DNA from 4 places in the Fictibacillus sp. 23RED33 genome. Region 3 is predicted to be linked to each of the others. Evidence: riboswitches for the same ligand, from Rfam matches in the RefSeq annotation. Region 3 holds a riboswitch; each other region holds the start of a gene.

The links. A riboswitch is a leader RNA that binds a small molecule or an ion and turns the genes downstream of it on or off. The one in region 3 is predicted to bind S-adenosylmethionine.
Region 1: another riboswitch for S-adenosylmethionine. It lies ahead of IHV09_RS01590 (PLP-dependent aspartate aminotransferase family protein); the one in region 3 lies ahead of IHV09_RS08455 (sulfite oxidase-like oxidoreductase).
Region 2: another riboswitch for S-adenosylmethionine. It lies ahead of IHV09_RS07800 (alpha/beta hydrolase); the one in region 3 lies ahead of IHV09_RS08455 (sulfite oxidase-like oxidoreductase).
Region 4: another riboswitch for S-adenosylmethionine. It lies ahead of IHV09_RS17795 (LLM class flavin-dependent oxidoreductase); the one in region 3 lies ahead of IHV09_RS08455 (sulfite oxidase-like oxidoreductase).

Annotation. Positions count from the first base shown of each region.
Region 1 covers NZ_JACZDX010000001.1:296,064-300,583, reverse strand. The annotation lists gene IHV09_RS01595 (aliphatic sulfonate ABC transporter substrate-binding protein) at 1-498, opposite strand, end outside; gene IHV09_RS01590 (PLP-dependent aspartate aminotransferase family protein) at 657-2,447, opposite strand; SAM riboswitch class I at 2,631-2,746, opposite strand; gene IHV09_RS01585 (hypothetical protein) at 2,923-4,032, opposite strand; gene IHV09_RS01580 (nitroreductase family protein) at 4,272-4,520, opposite strand, start outside.
Region 2 covers NZ_JACZDX010000001.1:1,502,163-1,506,682, forward strand. The annotation lists gene modB (molybdate ABC transporter permease subunit) at 1-152, opposite strand, end outside; gene IHV09_RS07795 (MetQ/NlpA family ABC transporter substrate-binding protein) at 474-1,295, opposite strand; SAM riboswitch class I at 1,424-1,543, opposite strand; gene IHV09_RS07800 (alpha/beta hydrolase) at 1,557-2,396, opposite strand; SAM riboswitch class I at 2,505-2,623, opposite strand; gene IHV09_RS07805 (spore germination protein) at 2,782-4,293, shown strand; gene IHV09_RS07810 (GerAB/ArcD/ProY family transporter) at 4,310-4,520, shown strand, end outside.
Region 3 covers NZ_JACZDX010000002.1:1,650-6,169, forward strand. The annotation lists gene IHV09_RS08440 (vWA domain-containing protein) at 1-1,412, shown strand, start outside; gene IHV09_RS08445 (hypothetical protein) at 1,464-1,655, opposite strand; gene IHV09_RS08450 (hypothetical protein) at 1,833-2,123, shown strand; gene IHV09_RS08455 (sulfite oxidase-like oxidoreductase) at 2,154-2,822, opposite strand; SAM riboswitch class I at 2,926-3,033, opposite strand; gene IHV09_RS08460 (hypothetical protein) at 3,098-3,313, opposite strand; gene IHV09_RS08465 (S8 family peptidase) at 3,732-4,520, opposite strand, start outside.
Region 4 covers NZ_JACZDX010000006.1:145,506-150,025, reverse strand. The annotation lists gene IHV09_RS17805 (DUF817 domain-containing protein) at 1-762, opposite strand, end outside; gene IHV09_RS17800 (acyl-CoA dehydrogenase family protein) at 885-2,042, opposite strand; SAM riboswitch class I at 2,326-2,437, opposite strand; SAM riboswitch class I at 2,592-2,693, shown strand; gene IHV09_RS17795 (LLM class flavin-dependent oxidoreductase) at 2,811-4,202, shown strand; gene IHV09_RS17790 (MetQ/NlpA family ABC transporter substrate-binding protein) at 4,231-4,520, shown strand, end outside.

The DNA of each region.
Region 1 (4,520 bases), on a different contig from region 3:
TACATCCTTTGCAGAAAGGCCGGCATCTGCAAGTGCTCGGAGTAGAAAGATGTGCGGGTCTGTACCAAACGTCGCCGCTATCTTTTTACCTTTCAGATCCTTTACATCTTTAATCTTTGATCCATCTGCCGCGACAAGTGCTGTCCATTCTGGCTGAGAATAGATATAGACTGACTCGATCGGAGCACCTTTGTCTTTTGCGATTAAAGCTGCGGCACCAGCTGTCGATCCAAAATCAACGCTATCTGAATTCAAAAATTCGAGCGCTTTATTACTTCCCTGACTCTGAACCCATTCCACTTCAATGCCATCTTTTTTGAATGTCTCTTCTGCCCAGCCAAACTTTTTGAGTGCTAGACTTGTTGGAGAGTAAAAGGCATAATCAAGTCTAATCTTCTCCGGCTTCTCACCTTCTTTAGCACTGCTGGAACAGCCCGCTAACACTAAAGCGCCTGCTATGCTTAAAGCCAGTGCTGCTTTTTGCCAAATCTTCATCATGTATTTCCCTCCACGTTTCTCTCTTTTTGTATGGCTATTTTTTGAGTTACTCTTGAAAGTCGTTGACTCCCGTTCCAGGAGTCTCACACCTTGCACTACAATCAACAAGCAAAGAAGCATTAAAGCAAAACCTAAAAATGAATCAGCTATCTCTATTTTTAAAGTTCACACGCATACGTTGAAATGGTACCTCTTAGTCGTTGTGCTTCTTTATACGTGCATCTGTTATGCACCACATCAATACCAGCTTCTTTCGCGATTTTTGCAGCCTCTGGTGAGATGACACCTTCTTGCAGCCAGAACACTTTTGGTTGTGTGATCGCTGCTTCTTTTGCGAGCTCGATCGCTGCTTCTGGACTTCTAAATACTTGAACAACATCTATCGGAAACGGAATGGATTTTAAATCTGGATACGCTTTTTCATCAAGCACTTCGGTTTCTCTTGGATTAACAGGAACGATCTTATAGCCAAGTCGCTGCATCTTTCTAGCTAATCGATGGCTAGGTCTTGCAGGATTGGAACTGAGTCCCACGATCGCTAGCGTCTTAGGTCGTTGAATTTCCTGTCCATTCTCAACTGCTCTATAAAGTGATGATTGCAATGCCCAACGAATGACACCTTCGTCATTAATCGTGATCTCTGTTTTATCCGCTCCGATTCCTGTAGCCGTTTGTATCGCACGATCAAGATCATTCGTAAGATCTTTTACGGATTCAAGTCCGATCGATAACCGAATAAGTTCTTCTGTTACGCCTGTTGCTACTAATTCGTCTCCGCTCAGCTGTTGATGAGTGGTAGAAGCAGGGTGGATAATCAATGATTTTGCATCACCAACATTTGCAACATGTGACCATAATGAGATGTTGTTAATGACCTTACGTCCTGCATCACGCCCGCCTTTAATTCCAAAGTTTACGATCGAACCAAAACCGTTGCTTAAATATTTTTTCGCAAGCTCATGACTTCTGTGCGAAGAAAGACCAGGATATGAAACCCAATCTACTGCTGGATGTTTTTCCAGATGCTCTGCTACTTCTTGTGCGTTCTTCGCATGTTTTTCCACTCGTAGATGCAGTGTTTCTAAACCTTGTAAAAGGAGAAATGCATTGTGTGGACTTAAACAAGCTCCGAAATCTCGTAAAAGCTGAACGCGTAATTTAGTCGCGAAAGCCAATGTTCCAAAATCATTCGCGTATCTTAATCCGTTATAGCTGTTATCTGGCTCAGTGAATCCTGGGTATTTATCTGAATTCCAATTAAAGCGTCCTCCATCCACTACAACACCGCCAATTGCGGTTCCATGTCCGCCGATCCATTTTGTAGCTGAGTGGATTACGATGTCCGCTCCAAAGCTTATTGGCTTTGTGACATATGGTGTTGCAAATGTATTATCGATAATTAGAGGTACATCGTTTTCATGCGCAATATCTGCCACTGCCTCAATATCTAATACGTTAAGACTGGGGTTCCCGATCGTTTCAGCAAAAAATGCTTTCGTGTTTGGAGTAACCGCGTTTCGGAAGTTCTCTGGATCCTCTGCATCAACAAACTTTACGTTGATTCCGTATTTCGGAAGAGTAGTAGAAAATAGGTTGTAAGTACCTCCGTATAGATTCGTAGCTGCAATAATTTCGTCTCCTGCGTGTGCGATGTTTAAGATGGCAAGCGCGATAGCTGACATGCCAGAAGAAGTAGCTACAGCTGCAACACCATCTTCTAGAAGTGCAACTCTTTTCTCAAAAACATCAACAGTTGGATTTCCGATTCGGCTGTAGATGTTTCCTGGCTCATCAAGCGCGAAAAGGCTTTGCGCATGGTCTGTATCAGAAAAAACATAGGAAGTAGTTTGATAGACAGGTACCGCTCGTGATCCTGTCGTTGGGTCAGGCGCTTGGCCCCCATGTAATAGCAATGTTTCAATATCGTATCCGTCAAAAGATTTTGTCATTATAATCGCTCCTTCTCATTATTCAAATAAAATCTATAGGAAAACTAGGGATAAAGAATAATGCTTTTCCCTTTTGCTATATTCAATTTTTAAAATGAAATAAGTGACTAAGTGATGTTGTGCTTGAAGTATGATAAGGGGAAAAAGAAAAACCCCCTTCCTAAGAAGAGGGTTTTGGTCCTCCTCTTATCTTTCAGATCAAAAAAGATCTGTAGGAATTGGCACCTTTCCAAACCAAATGTGGTTTGTTGGTTGCCGGGCTTCATCGGGCCTAGTCCCTCCGCCTCTCTGGATAAGAGATATTCAAATTATGTTTAACACATTAACGTGCTGATGTTTACTTTGTTCTTGAATAGGATTATAGAGTAAGATGTTTTAGAAAGTCAACCGTTTTTTGAAAAATCATAAAAGTATTACAACAGAATGAGTGTTCAACTGTCAGCTTTGAATTAAGATTATGCCCATGCTATGCCGGTTATGCTAACTTTGTTCCACTTTTTTCATCAAACCATTGAAACTCTTCGATTTTTTTTACAAGTTCCGCTATTCGATTGGCAATGGCTTCTCTTTCTCCATAACGAATTTTCTGTTCGGACGATAATTCATCAATCTGAAGTAGTTGCCAATGAGTTACAGTTAGATCCGTAAGTTGAATAAACTCTTCTTGTTTCACTCGACGCTTTACATCTAGATCTCCGTTAGAATAACCTTCTAAAAATCCGTCAGCTATTCTTTTCAAACGGTCTTCAAAGCGATCAAATTCATGTCGTGCATAACGCGGTGCATTAAAAAATGTTGGAAACAACGTCCGATAATTATTAAGAAAATTCCCAGCAAGCGAATCTCCGCTATATAAGATTGGTACAGGATCAATCAAACAGACAGTGCCATCTGAATGCAGCAATATATTCTCTGGAGATGTATCTTGATTAGTAAGTACAACCGTATGATCCGTAATCTCTCTATCCTCCATGCAAGCTTGTAGGTCTACTAAAGCTAATGAAGAAATGGCCCCCTCATACGTTTCTATAAATTTCTTGAAATCATCTATGTATTCATTGTTTTCTTCTTTCATAGATTCTGAAACATCTGATTGAAATTTGCCCGCAATATGTTTACCGTTCCATGAGAGATAACCAAACCCTTTTAAGCCATGATGTGCAGTATTCATCTTGCGAAAGAACTCACCAACTTCCGCTCCAATATGAAACGCTTCTACAACCGTTAGTTGATCTAGTTTGATTGCTTTTCCTGCATAAGATTCCACGGTAAACGTTCTGCCTTTTTCTACATGATAATTGAAAAAGTCAGGGCAGATTCCCGGTTTAACTTGGTTTGCTAGCTCATAGTATGCTCTAGTCGCTGCATATTCTGAGTGCATGGCTTCTTCATCAAACTCAACGTTCTTTCCATACGCCTCTGTTTTCGGAAAACGAACAACCACAGCATCTCCAGTGCGCAGCTGAACAAGATAAGCAAGATGCCAAGCCCCTTCACCTAAATACTGAACCTGAGTCGGATCTTTAAGTTCCTCTAATCCACTTTTTTGCAGTGCATAATCAATCAAGTCAAATGTCTCTTTCATAAGAAGTTCCTCTTTCTATAATTGAAAATACGTTACATGAAACATATATTCGGTATATGTCGAAAAAAATCCTTTTTTCTTAAGATTAATTGTAGGTCTGAAGTCTTATAGAGGGGTATGAGAGGGGTTCAAGGGGGCATTTCAAAGCGGTGATCCTTGCACTTTTCATATAGCGCTCGTCCAGTGTGCTTGTCACCCGCTGGACGAGCTTTTTAAGAATTTTACAGAACCAATTGTCATCAATCTACATATGTGACGATTTCTTCTACAGCTTTTCTTGCGAGTTTTTTCGGTTGATCTTGTGGATGTCCAAGTGAAATAACCATGTTGATCTGTTTCTTAGACGGAATTTCTAAAAAGTCTCGAATCGCATCTTGCGCAAGCAATACGGGACCAGTCATCGGGCAAGTCCCTAGTCCGCGCGCATGGGCTGCGAGCATCAAGTTTTGAATCGCCAAGCAGCTGCTCTTGATTCCTTCTTCTTCCCA
Region 2 (4,520 bases), on a different contig from region 3:
AGTAGGAATATTGTTTCGATTAACGTTTTCCCTTTAAACTTCTGGTGAGCCATGATCCTTCCGAAAAATAAGCCGGCTAGGATCACAATCAGTGAAGCTGTCACCGCTATGCCAAGTGATAGTTTGACAGGTGACCAAAAATCTATTGCCATTTCTTTTTCCACCCGCTTATTCCATTGATTTATATGTTGTATTCATCTGTCTTCATCATATCATATCGCCAATTGTTGGTGATGAAAGATGCTGATATTGTCGAACGGCCTTTATTTTTGAGTTTAGACTTAATTCATGTCTAGTTTGACTTAATTGATGATCAGAACGACTTAATTTTTCTGAGTAAGACTTAATTTTTCTTATTTAGACTTAATATTCAAAAAAAGGTGTTCATCGGATGCCTTAAAACATCTGTAAATGAAAAAAGCTGCTTAGATGAGTGGATTTCACTCATCTAGTCAGCTCATTCATCCTTATTCTTATTCTTTAACAGCTAGCACTGAACCTTTGTACTCTTTATCAATAAAATCGGTAATTTCTTTCGAATGAAGCACTTCTAACAAGGTTTTGATAGATTTCTTCTCTTTGTCGCCTTCACGAACTGTGATAATATTCGCAAATGGTGAATCTGAACCTTCAAGTGCGATGGAATCTTTCTTCGGGTTCAAATCCGCATCGATTGCATAATTTGTGTTGATCACAATCGCATCGCCTTCATCATTCTCGTATGCTTTAGTCAACAGCCCTGGATCAATGTCTGCCACAAACTCTAAGTTTTTCGGATTTTCTACAATATCGCTTATTTGCGCTTCGTAGCCCTTTCCTTCTTTTAGTTTGATCAGTCCCTCTGCTTCAAAGATTGACAAGATACGCCCGTGCTCAGCAATTGAATTACTTAAGATAACCTTCCCGCCTTCTGGTAGGTCTTTTAATGACTTATGTCTCTTCGAATAAACGCCCATCGGCTCTAAGTGAACAGCTCCTGCATTTTCAAATTTATACTTCGGATTATCTTTCACTTGCTGTGTTAGATATGGAATGTGCTGAAAATAGTTCGCATCAATTTCTTTTTCATATAAAGACTTATTCGGTAAGATATAATCTTGGAATTTAACGATTTCTAATTCAATGCCTTTATCCTCTAAAAGCGGCTTCGCTTCCTCTAAAATTTCTGCGTGTGGTACATTTGATGCTCCAATCACTAGCTTTTCTGTTTTCTCTCCACCACTTGTTGATGAGCCACAAGCCGCTAATAAAAATACTGCGAAACTTGCGAGTAATACTTGGATGATTCTTTTCATGATCTGATCCCCTATCCTTTAGTTTCTATAAGTTCTTTGATAAAAGATGCTCTTTAAGAGGTGGTACAAAAAAACCTCCTGTTCTCATAACAGAGACAGAAGGCTTCTCGAAAACGATTCCGATAATCCTCTCATCTCTCAGTGTGACCACTGTTAGATTTAGCACCGTTTTCATATTGATTATTATTCAACATGAATGGTTGCCGGGTTTCATAGGGCTAATTCCCTCCACCTGCTCTTAATAAGAGTATTCCTATCAAATTACTTTGTATTATCACAGGAATTTTGTAAAATGTCAAACACTTTTTTCAAATTATTCTGAACAGAAACTTTAACATTCTTTACTAACCATTCAGAAGTAGAAGAAATTAATTTATCGAAATGGACAATTGAAGAATACGTATGATTGGCACCCTCTATTAGTACTATTGAGCTTCTACCAATTTTCCTCTTTCTTGATTCTTCAAAATAGTGAGAGCAATATCTTGAAGATATAACTGGATCGTCCGAGCCATGGATGAACAGTGCGTTACCACGAAACTGTTTGATGTCTTCTAACGGTGAATAAGCTTGAAGCGAAAGTAAAAATTCTTCGGTTATCGCATACCCTAGATGATCAATCACGGGGTGCTCTCCGTTATAACCAACTATTTCTTTAATATCTTCAAATGGATTCCCTACTGCAGACCAAGTGATCACATTCCCAATCCTATCATCATCAGCTACAGTGCAAATCGCTACCGCACCACCTAAACTATGACCGATTAACGTTATTGCATTTTGATCAATGTTAGGTAGTTTGCTACCAAAAGAAATAATTTCCTTCGTCTGATCGATAAAACAAGCAAACTCATTATCTCCATATTCCCCTTCACTCTCACCACAGCCAGCATAGTCAAATCTCAATACAGCAAACCCTAGTTTAACGAGTTCTTGAGCCGTTTTAACAAACAGACGATCTACACCAATTCGTGTACTCGTAAAACCGTGACAAATAATGATTAGCGGAAACTTCTCTTCACCTTCACCACTCCAATTAGGAAAATGAATGGTGTGAGCCAATTTTCTGTCTTTCCACCATATACAATTCGACATAACCATATCACCCACTCCTTTTCTCTCTATTGAAATTCACTTAACCAGTATGATAAACGCAAAAAAACCGTGTTCCCTTAGAGAACACGGTTCCATACATAAAATCCGTTCGTTCTCTCATCTCTCAGCAAAAAACTGCTGTTAGATTTAGCACCGTTTCGGTCAAAACATAGTTCATCCGATGGTTGCCGGGCTTCATTGGGCTAATTCCCTCCGCCTGCTCTTAATAAGAGTTTCATTATTAATTTAAGGATAATCATAGGCTACTTGCTAATTGTTGTCAATAAAAAAACAAACCATGATCAAGTTTGCCAACAGAATATTATTAAATGACGAGGAGATGATAAAGAAATGTAGTAGTTCATGACGTAACAACGAACGGGTGATTTCAATGATATTTTTTAAGAAGAAAAAGAAAAAACAACAAGAATCAAATACAGATCCTACAAAAGGTACATTGACATTCCCAGAGCTCATGAAAAAGCTAAGAGCTTCAGCAGACTTTTCTACCGTTAAGCAATCATCACTCAGCACATTTTATATCTCTTATTATAAAACACTTGTAAATCCCGAATTTGTTCATCGGGATTTATTACCCTATATAACAGACATTCAATTAAAGAACTTAGATGACATACAAAAGCATTTGCCGTTAGATGGGATGGTCAAAACGAATGATGTGCATGACATCGCTAACAAAGTAACAGAGGGGTTTATTCTTATTCAAATGAATAAAGAGGACCCGGAAGGATTGCTTGTTCCAAGTCTATCGACCGAAAACAGGCAGATTTCTATCCCTGAAACTGAGTTTAGCGTTGTAGGTCCAAAGGAAGCTTTTGTTGAATCATTAGACACAAATTTAAATCTTATTCGTAAACGACTTCCTATTCCTGAATTCACAGTTAAGGAAGTACGGGTTGGGAAACTCTCAAAAACGAGAGTAGCCATCATTTATATCGACGGAATCGCGGATGAAGAAAATGTGAACACGGCGATTCAGCGAGTCAATGATATCGAGTACGATCATATTGTAGATAGTTCTTATATCAATCAAATGATCTCCGACAATGAGAACTCTCCTTTTCCACAGCTCATTGATACAGAGCGGCCAGACCGGGTAGCGAGTGTTTTATCTGAAGGAAAAGTGGCGATTATGGCTGACGGATCTCCCCATGCGTTAACGGGTCCAACAACCATCGTGGAATTTTTCTCCGCTTTCGAAGACTATTTTCTAAATTGGACGCTCGCTTCTGCCTTTCGATTGATTCGACTCATGGCTGTCATGTTTTCCGTGTTATCAACGCCTCTGTATGTAGCAGTATTAACGTTTCATTATGAAATGATTCCGGAAAATCTACTAGCTACACTCGTTGCTTCACGTAATGATATTCCTTTCCCACCTATACTGGAAGCTATCGTACTAGAACTTTCCATCGAGTTGCTTCGAGAAGCTGGTGCCAGGCTGCCTTCTAAGGTCGGTCAAACAATCGGTATTGTAGGAGGTATCGTTATCGGAACGGCAGCGGTACAAGCAGGATTAACAAGTAACGTTTTGTTAATCATTGTTGCTTTAGCCGCTCTTGCTTCTTTTACAACACCTGTCTATCAGATGAGTAACACGATTCGTTTATTGCGTTTTCCCTTTTTATTGTTTGCCCAGTTTTTAGGGGTTCTAGGTGTTGGTATCTGTTTCGCTTTTATCGTTTCTCATCTGCTGAAACTAACATCTCTAGGAAGACCTTATATCGCACCATTATATCCGCTTCGTGCAAATGATCTAAAAGATGCTCTTGTACGACTGCCGTTCAGTATGCAAAATAGCCGACCATCTTTATTAAGACCACAGGATAAGGCAAGGATGAATAAAAAGCGGGCAACAGCAAAGCATGACATTGAGGACTAAAAAATGAGGGGTATGTATGTCTCAGATCAGTGAAAACAAGCAGATATCACCTTATATGGCTTTTTATATGGTTACAACCATGCAGATTGGAGTGGGAATTCTAGGATTTGAGCGTTATATCGCTAAATCAGCAGGACATGATGCATGGATTTCTGTAATCATCGGAGGTCTTTCATTTAATGCGCTGATCTGGATGATCTATCGTGTTCTTTCAAAAGAGAACGCTG
Region 3 (4,520 bases):
CAGAAGAGACGCAGAAACTCTATCAAGAACTGCGCTCTCATTTAACCAAACTTACAACGGCTAAATCGACTGAAGATATCGCTGCGATCATCACAGAGATGGCAGCAATCATACAAAAACACACAAACTTAAACGATATGAAAACTGCATACCGTAGTTTCAGTGACCCGTCGCAAAAAAGCCAAACAAATAGTGAGACCGATCAAAACTTTGACGACCTTACACGAAACAACGAAACGAAAACGAAGAAAACGATCACTAAGGATGAAGATTCAGACAAGGATAAAGACGACAAAGAAAAAGAGTCTCATTCCTCTTGGCATGATGAAACATCTGACCCGCAGGATTCGTTTTTACAAATGGACCTTGATCAGGGAACAAACACAGATTTGTTAGGAGAAGGTGCGAGGGAAGCAGAAAGTGGTGACGCGGTGTTCGGATCGGTTCAAACGAGCGCTAAAAGTACAGACAACAACGACTTCGACACTCAAAACGAGCATGAAGCCGAAACCGACAACAACCAAAATGGTTCTGACTCTGCAAACCACTTCCCGTACGGAGAAGTGAACAAAAATGTCACCGAGCATTTTGTGCCAGCAAAACCGGCAACCCTCGACGAGATTGCTCAATACGACGAATATAACCAAGAGATCGCGCCGTTCGTTTCGCAGCTGAAACAAAACTTTTTAAAAACGATGGAGCACAAACGAACAGCACCAAGAGAAGATCTGCACTTTGGAAGACTTGGAAAGAAGCTTACGAGACTCGTAACCGATAAGAATCCAAGGCTTTTCCGGAAAAAGCAGGAATCTCCACAAGAACTCGATACGACATTCACGCTCCTCGTCGACTGTTCAGCGTCTATGTTCAACAAGATGGAAGAAACGCAAAAGGGGATCGTGCTTTTTCATGAAACGTTAAAAGCTCTTCGGATTCCACATTCTGTAGTTGGCTTTTGGGAAGATGCAGCAGATGCTTCAAATAACGATCAACCGAATTATTTTCATGAAGTGATCTCCTATCGTAACTCTCTGCATCAATCGGGAGCGCCGATCATACAGCTCGAACCACAAGAAGATAACCGTGACGGATATTCCATCCGACGTATGGGAGAAGAGCTGGCAAAACGACCAGAGCAGCAAAAGATTCTGCTCGTTTTCTCAGACGGTGAACCAGCGGCTTTCGATTATGAATCGCATGGCGTACTCGATACACACGAAGCGGTTACTCGTACAAGAAAGCTTGGGATCGAAACGATTGGTATGTTCATCGCAAACGGAGAGATCACAGAGGAAGAAGAGAAGTTGATGCAGAATATCTATGGTCCGCAAAATGTAGTTGTGCCAAGTGCTTCAGAGCTTGTCGACTATCTGATGCCCGTACTTCGTAAGCTACTTTTCAAATCTTTATAAAACGCCAAAACGCCTGGGTCAGCTCACCCCAAGGCGTTTTTTATGTATGTATCAATACTCCAATAGCTTCAGCCAAGCAAAGATTACTCCAACAAACCCCGTGTAGCTAAAGATCCTGACAGACCATTCTGGTAAGGCTGTTCGAAGTACGCTTGAAAATATGCCGACCACAATAATCGCGGCAAGTAAGATGTAAATGGAAATGATATCGAACGGAATACGAAAAGACAGCCATTGTTCCATCGCCAAACCTCCCTAGTAAGGATAATATCGGACAAAATGCCTATACATTAAGAACAATTCACGAAAAAAGCCGAATTTTTATGTGTTCGAAAATCGGGATATGAAGGATAACATCGGGCACCGCAAATAGGGCAAACGCATATAGTATTACTAATTCAGGTGTTAGGAGTGAATGATGTGAATCAACGTGTAGTAGACGTCATTTTAGCAGAAGCAGAAGAAGAATATTTAGCAAATAATAAAGATGGTACCACGTTTGCTGCAGAACTCGCCTTACTCGCTTCAACGCTTGTGACCGCGGGGGATTTTCTAGCTACGTTCAGTGCAGCGATCGCTCTCAGACAAGTGTACCTCGATCAAGCGCAGGATCTAAAAGACCAGCAAGAACAAGAAGCTCAGATGAAAGACATCCAAGATCAGATTACAGCGTTAAAAAATGAGATTAAAATGCTGAGGGGAAGAAAATAAACGGACTTCCCCCTAATTTTTCATTTGGGATCAATCATACTCTTTCTTTTTCCACTCATCTTCAGGCATCTCAAATTCATCGCTCGAAAATCGTTCTTCTTTAAACGGATCGCCATACATATGAAAGCCGTTTTGCTCCCAAAAGCCTGGCTGATCCTCTTCTAAGAACTCGAACTTACGAATCCACTTTGCACTTTTCCAAAAATAAAGATGCGGAACGATGAGACGCAGCGGAAATCCATGCTTTTCCGTTAACGGCTTGCCGTCAAAAGAGTGCGCAAGAATGACATCGTCTCGCAACAAATCTTGGAGAGGAACATTCGTCGTATAATCGTAATCAGCGTGGACCATCACATACTTTGCTTTTGGATCCACATCAAAGTGCTTTAAAAAGTCCGTAAATTTAACACCTTCAAACGCATTGTCGAACCGTGACCATCTCGTCACACAGTGAATATCTCGTACTACTGTCGTTTGAGGCATCTTCATGATGTCTTCAAAACTAAATTCGACACGTTTTCCTACGAGTCCTTCTACAGATAACGACCATTTTTTCATATCGTAAACAGGAACCTCCCCCTCATGAAGAATAGGGAACTTTTTTGTTTCAACCTGCCCAGGAGGCAAGCGGTTTCCTAGTTTTTCATCGACTTGTGGGACACGCATCTTTTTAATGCGATCCGCTTTGTTAAGGTCCATAAATGAACACCCTTTCTTTAATACGATTGATTCCATTTGAGGTAGCAAAAACAAAAAACGCCATCTTTTATAAAAAAAGAGGACGAGTGGTTGTGTTCACATCCTCTTATCTTTCAGTCTGTAAAACTGTTAGATGTAGCACCGTGCCTAACAAAATAGGTGGTTGCCGGGCTTCATAGGGCTAATTCCCTCCGCCTGCTCGAAATAAGAGACCGATTAATCGGCTTAAAAACGATATGTAAGTTACAACTATTATACATTCAGGACATGAAAAATCAACTTGAAATGAGATCAGCCACAAAAGACATCTCGCGAGAAATGCCTAGATACAGAACGACAACGCCAAAAACCGCTGTACTGATCAAGAAAAAGTAGACGATTTTTTCTTCGGCTTCCTTTTCACTCTGCCTTTTTTCTGATTCAGTCGACTCACTCTTGCCAGAACCTTGAGACGTTTTTTTCTTTTGCTTACCTTTACCAAGACCAAACATAGCTGAAATCCTCCGCATCTTACAGATGTTTCTGTTAACAGTTTTTCATGAAAGCTGTTTTCGTATTCATCGATGTTTAAGATAGAGGTTGATTTCCGCTCCAGGTTGCTCGCTTTCCGCGGGGCAGGCGGTGAGCCACATTTGTTCGTTTCACTCTTAAGTGTCTCACCTGCCCACCTGTCCCGCAGGAGTCTCGCACCTTACACTCCAATCAACTTCTCGAAGAAGCAAATGAACAAAAATGCATTAACTCTACAGAAATTGTCTTCATGAAGAAGGGAGTTTTAACAAATGCAATTTAGTTGTTAAGTGTGGATAACAGTCGTTAACAGCATCTATGAAAAAAGGAAAATAAAAAACCTCCAGAAGTTATAAACACTAACTTCCAGAGGTTTGGGAACATTTTTATTTATATCAATTACTGCTGAACAGCCGCCGCTGCATTTACGCGTCCGTTTTGGAACTGGCTGCCTGTTCCGGATACAGGATCAGCTGTGTTTTCAAGCGCTGCACGGATTTGAGAAGCACTCTTACCTTGAGCCGCAAGAAGTCCTGCTACACCCGCAACAACTGGTGATGCCATAGACGTTCCTGAGAAACTCGCATACTGGTTATTTGGTGTTGTTGAATAGATGTTAACACCTGGCGCTGCGATATCAACCCACGTACCGAAGTTTGAGAATGAAGCTTTACGGTCGTTTTGATCGGTAGCCGCAACTGCAATCGCGTTCGTATAATAAGCAGGGTAGCTAGGAGAAGATACACCCTCATTTCCTGCAGCAGCAATGACTACAGAACCTTTGCCCCATGCATAATCAACTGCGGATTGAAGAGTCTGTGTGCCGCCTGCTCCACCAAGACTTAAATTGATAACTTGCGCACCTTGATCAGCTGCGTAACGAATGCCTTGAGCGACGTCATCGAGTGATCCACTGCCGTTCGCATCAAGAACACGAACTGCTAGAATAGAAGCTTTTGGAGCAAGACCCGCGATTCCCACACCGTTATTTGTGTTCGCAGCCGCGATACCCGCAACGTGTGTACCGTGCTCGTTTTCATCCAATGGATCGTTATCGTCATCTACATAGTCGGCACCTTTAATGACTTTTCCAGCAAGGTCTGGGTGGTTATAGTCAACGCCTGTGTCAATTACTGCAATTTTTACAGAGGAAGAGCTCTGCGTAGTATCCCAAGCTTGCTCAGCTCC
Region 4 (4,520 bases), on a different contig from region 3:
GAAAATATCGTCTTGGTGGCTTTTAATGCGCTTTAATTGTGCCACGATAATGATGCTGATGATCACGAGCAAGAACCAGGAGCTGATCTTACCAATATGCACGAGTGACCAAGAGGCTTCTTGATTGGGATACTGCCAGGCTCCGAGAAACGTTGTAATGTTTTCAGCGATCCAGATAAAAAATCCGATCAACAAAAACGAAAGAAGGATCGGCATTTTATAAACACGTTCGTTGATCGTATAATGAACAACAGTCTTATAAAAGATAGGAAATAAGAGCAGGATTAGAATCCATCTGGCATCAAACAAATAATGATGAGTAAAAAAGTTAAAATAAATCAGTACGCATATCCCAAAAGAAAAGAGGGGATTCGGCCAGCCCTTAATCTGAAGGTCTAACCTCCGCCAGCTTTGGCAAATATAGCTCGCAACACTTGCATACATAAAACCGCTGTAAAGAGGTACACCGTAGATCTTAGAATAAGCCTCTTCAGGATAGCTCCAAGACCCCATGTGAACTTTAAATAGCTCTAGAGCAAGTCCAATCAAGTGAAAGACACAGATGACTTTAAGTTCATCTATCGTTTCAAGTTTCGTTACGATCATGGCAACTTGTGTAAGGAGACAAAGAAGGAGTATGAAATCGTATCGAGGGATGAACGGAATGCTGACGAATTTTGAAAGAGCTAACGCACCAAAGATGATGACTGGAAAGATGCAAGAAAGTGCTTGTAAATAAGTGAATGTAAGAAGCGCTCTCAAATTAAACCACCCTTTTATGAGTTGATATGGAAATATATTGTATCCATAATAACCTATGGTGATCTAAATCTCATCATATAAAAAAATGTTTAGTTTAACATGAATCTGTCAGTTGACTTCTTTTACTTAAGCGCTGCATCCGCTAACGAATAAACGATCGCATCATCTGTTGGTGGATTATGAAGGCCGGCTCTTACATCTCGAAAATGCCGCTGAAGCGGATTTTGTACAGAAAGACTACGAGCCCCAACGATTCTCATCGCGAGATCAACGACCTTGTTCGCACTATTTGTTACAGAATGTTTAACGGCAGCGAGTTCTGTACCTAGATTTTGACGTTGTTCAGGGTGGTTTACCCATTTTTCAGCAACGGCATGAAGGATCGTTCTTGCTTGGAATAGCTCAAGTTCTATCTTACCAATCTTTCTTCTCACCTCTGGTACGTCTGAGATCGGTCCTGATAAAGTGTTAGGGCTATACTCTGACGCAAATTCAATCGCGTAATTCCGCGCTGCTCTTGCGATACCTAGGTACACAGCAGGCACCTGAAGATACCAGCCTTTAGGTATGAGGTTCTTCCCATCCTCTACGCCTAGAAGATTTTCTTTTCGTACATAAACGTCTTTCAAAAGAAGGTCATCACTTTTTGTTCCTCTCATCGAGATGCTGTCCCATGTTTCTTTTACAAAAACCCCTTTATCACGGTGATTCACTAAGAAAAATCCTTTATGATTGGTTTCTGAGATGGTAGCTGTAATGACTGAGTAATCAAGTGCTTCTGCCATAGAAGTAAAAGCTTTACTTCCGTTGATCAGCCATCCATCTGCTTTCTTGTCTGCAGTTGTAGTAGGAATACCGCCTCGAGACGGACTTCCCGTCGCACGCTCTGTTTGTGCCAAGTTAATGAGTGCTTTCTGTTCAACAACTTTTCGGCTGAGATCAGCGAATGCATCTCCGTTCCAGTGACGATTTTCAGCCGCATCTAAAAGAGTACCGAGATGCCAGCCAAGAGAAAGAGCAGTAGGAGCATCTCCCTCGGCTAAATGCTCTTGAATGGTTAAGAATTCAACTAGATTTAATCCTTTACCACCAAATTCTTTTGGGATGGTAAGAGAAAGAAAATCATGATTCTTTAAATCTTGAAAGTTCTCATAAGGAAAAATGCCTTCTTGATCTACATAATCTGCGCGTTTCTTAAACGCTTCTTTCAGTGCTAGAGCAGTATTAATCGCTTCTTCAAAATGATCTATCTCAGTGGCTTTTCTCAAAGGTAAGCTCATAGTTCCCTCCTAAATTTTTTTCAGTAAGGTTTTAGTAGATTGGTTTTGTTATTAGACATCTTAGATAGGTTGATTGGAGCGCAAGGTGCGAGACTCCTGTGGGACAAGCGGTCAGGTGAGACCCTTAAGGGCGCGAAGCGGCAAGGGGCTCACCGATTGCCCCACGGAAAGCGAGCACCTGGAGCGAAAATCATACGCTCACAAGTACAGCGAAGGACACCAAAAATAAAAAAGCCCTCTTTCAAAGACGAAAGAGGACGTAGATTCCATATGCTAACACGCTCTCTCATCTATCAGACATTCAAAAAACATCTGCTGGAAATAGCACCTTTCTTTATAAAAAGCGGTTGCTGCAGGATCGTAGGACCAGTTCCTCCCCTGACTCTTGATAAGATACATTATTTAATTATTAGTCATCACTATAGAGGATAAAGCAAACCACTGTCAACTAAAAACTGATTGTTAAGAAAATTATTTTATTTCTCTAAATTCCATTGACAGTCTATTTTTATTCCTGTATATTTCGTTACTAAATTGAATAATATCGATTCCTTATCGAGAGAGGTGGAGGGACTGGCCCTTTGAAGCCTCGGCAACAACTATTTTTAGGATTGTGCCAATTCCAGCAGGCGAAAGCTTGAAAGATAAGAGGAGATCTATATACGTATGTTTTATTTCGCGTATTTTTTCAACCTCTTCTCATCGCTGAAGAGGTTTTTTTATTTTCTCTTGGAGCGGGTACAAAAAAATCGGATGGAGGAAATTATTTTGGGTAAAGAAATTTTGTTAAACGCGTTTGAGATGACAAGTGCCATGCACAATTCTCATGGTCTTTGGAAGCATCCGGAGAACAAGAGACATAGAAGCTATAAAGATCTGAATTACTGGATCGACTATGCGAAGCTTTTAGAAAGAGGAAAGTTTGACGCTGTATTTTTTGCGGATGTGTTAGGGATTTATGACGTTTATAAACAAAGTAAAGCTCCTTCTATTCGTGATGGGCTTCAAGTTCCATTAAACGATCCGGCACTTCTCGTGTCGGCCATGGCAAGCGTAACAGAGAACCTGTCTTTTGCTGTGACGGTGAGCACAACCTATGAGCAGCCATTTGGCAACGCACGTCGTTTTTCTACGCTAGATCACCTAACGAATGGGCGAATCGCATGGAATGTAGTCACTTCTTACTTGCCGAACGCAGCGAGGAATTTTGGATTGCAGAATATGATCAAGCACGATGAACGGTATAACATCGCGGATGAATATCTGGATGTTTCGTATAAGCTTTGGGAGAGCAGCTGGGAAGATGGAGCAGTTGTAGAAGATGTTGAAAACAATAAATTAGTGGATCCCGGTAAGGTACATGAGATCAATCATGAGGGGCAATACTTCAGCGTTGAAGGACCTCACTTGAGCGAGCCTTCTTTCCAGCGGACACCTGTGATCTACCAAGCGGGAACGTCTGAGCGTGGACGAGACTTTGCGGCCAAGCATGCTGAATGTATTTTTGTAGGTGGTCCAACGCCAGAGAGAATTCGATTTTATGCTGACGATATCCGTAAGCTCGCTGCAAAACAAGGCCGAAATCCAGAAAACATTAAGATCTTTTCTTTTTTAAACGTGGTGGTAGGAAGAACGACAGAGGAAGCCGAGGAAAAATTCAATGAGTATGCAAGTGTTTGGAGTGCCGATGCTGCAAAAGCTCAATATGGAGCAAGTGGATATGATATCGCGGAATATGAAGATTTAGATCCGGAACTTCCATTCTCGTACAATAAATCAACAGAAGGCGGACATTATAAGGCCGCTACCCTCACTACGGATGCTCCTAAACCGTTAACAGTAGGAGAGGTATTGAATCGCTTCGAGTCACCTGACAAAGGTAGTTTTATAGTCGGCAATCCAGAAGAGGTAGCGGATGGGATACAAAAGCAGTTTGAAGAGTCTGGGGTGGATGGTTTCAACCTTAATCACCTCGTAACACCAGGAGACTTAGAAGCTTTCGTGGAGCTTGTTGTACCTGTTCTTCAAGAAAGAGGACTCTATAAAAAAGAGTACAACAGTGGCACGCTTCGTGAGAAACTATTCTCACCCGGACAGCCGCTGCTGCCAAACGATCATCCTGCAGCTAGATTTAGACCGGTGCTAACGGAAAGTAAATAAATAGAGAGTGAGTGAGGAGAGAAAACATATGAAACGATTTAACATATTTCTTACAGCAGCTTTATTAATCGGCGTTTTAGCGGGATGTGGCGCTTCGGGTGAAAAAGAAAGTAAAGAGATCACGCTCGGCGCAACCGTGCCTTACAGCGACATGCTTGAAAAAGGCGTGAAGCCATACCTAGAGAAAAAAGGATACAGCGTTGAAGTGAAAGAGTTTAATGATTATGTACAACCGAACATCTCTTTAAAGAGCGGTTCGCTAGATGCAAACCTGTTTCAGCATAAAGTGTACATGGACGCTTTTTCAGAAGAGAATGA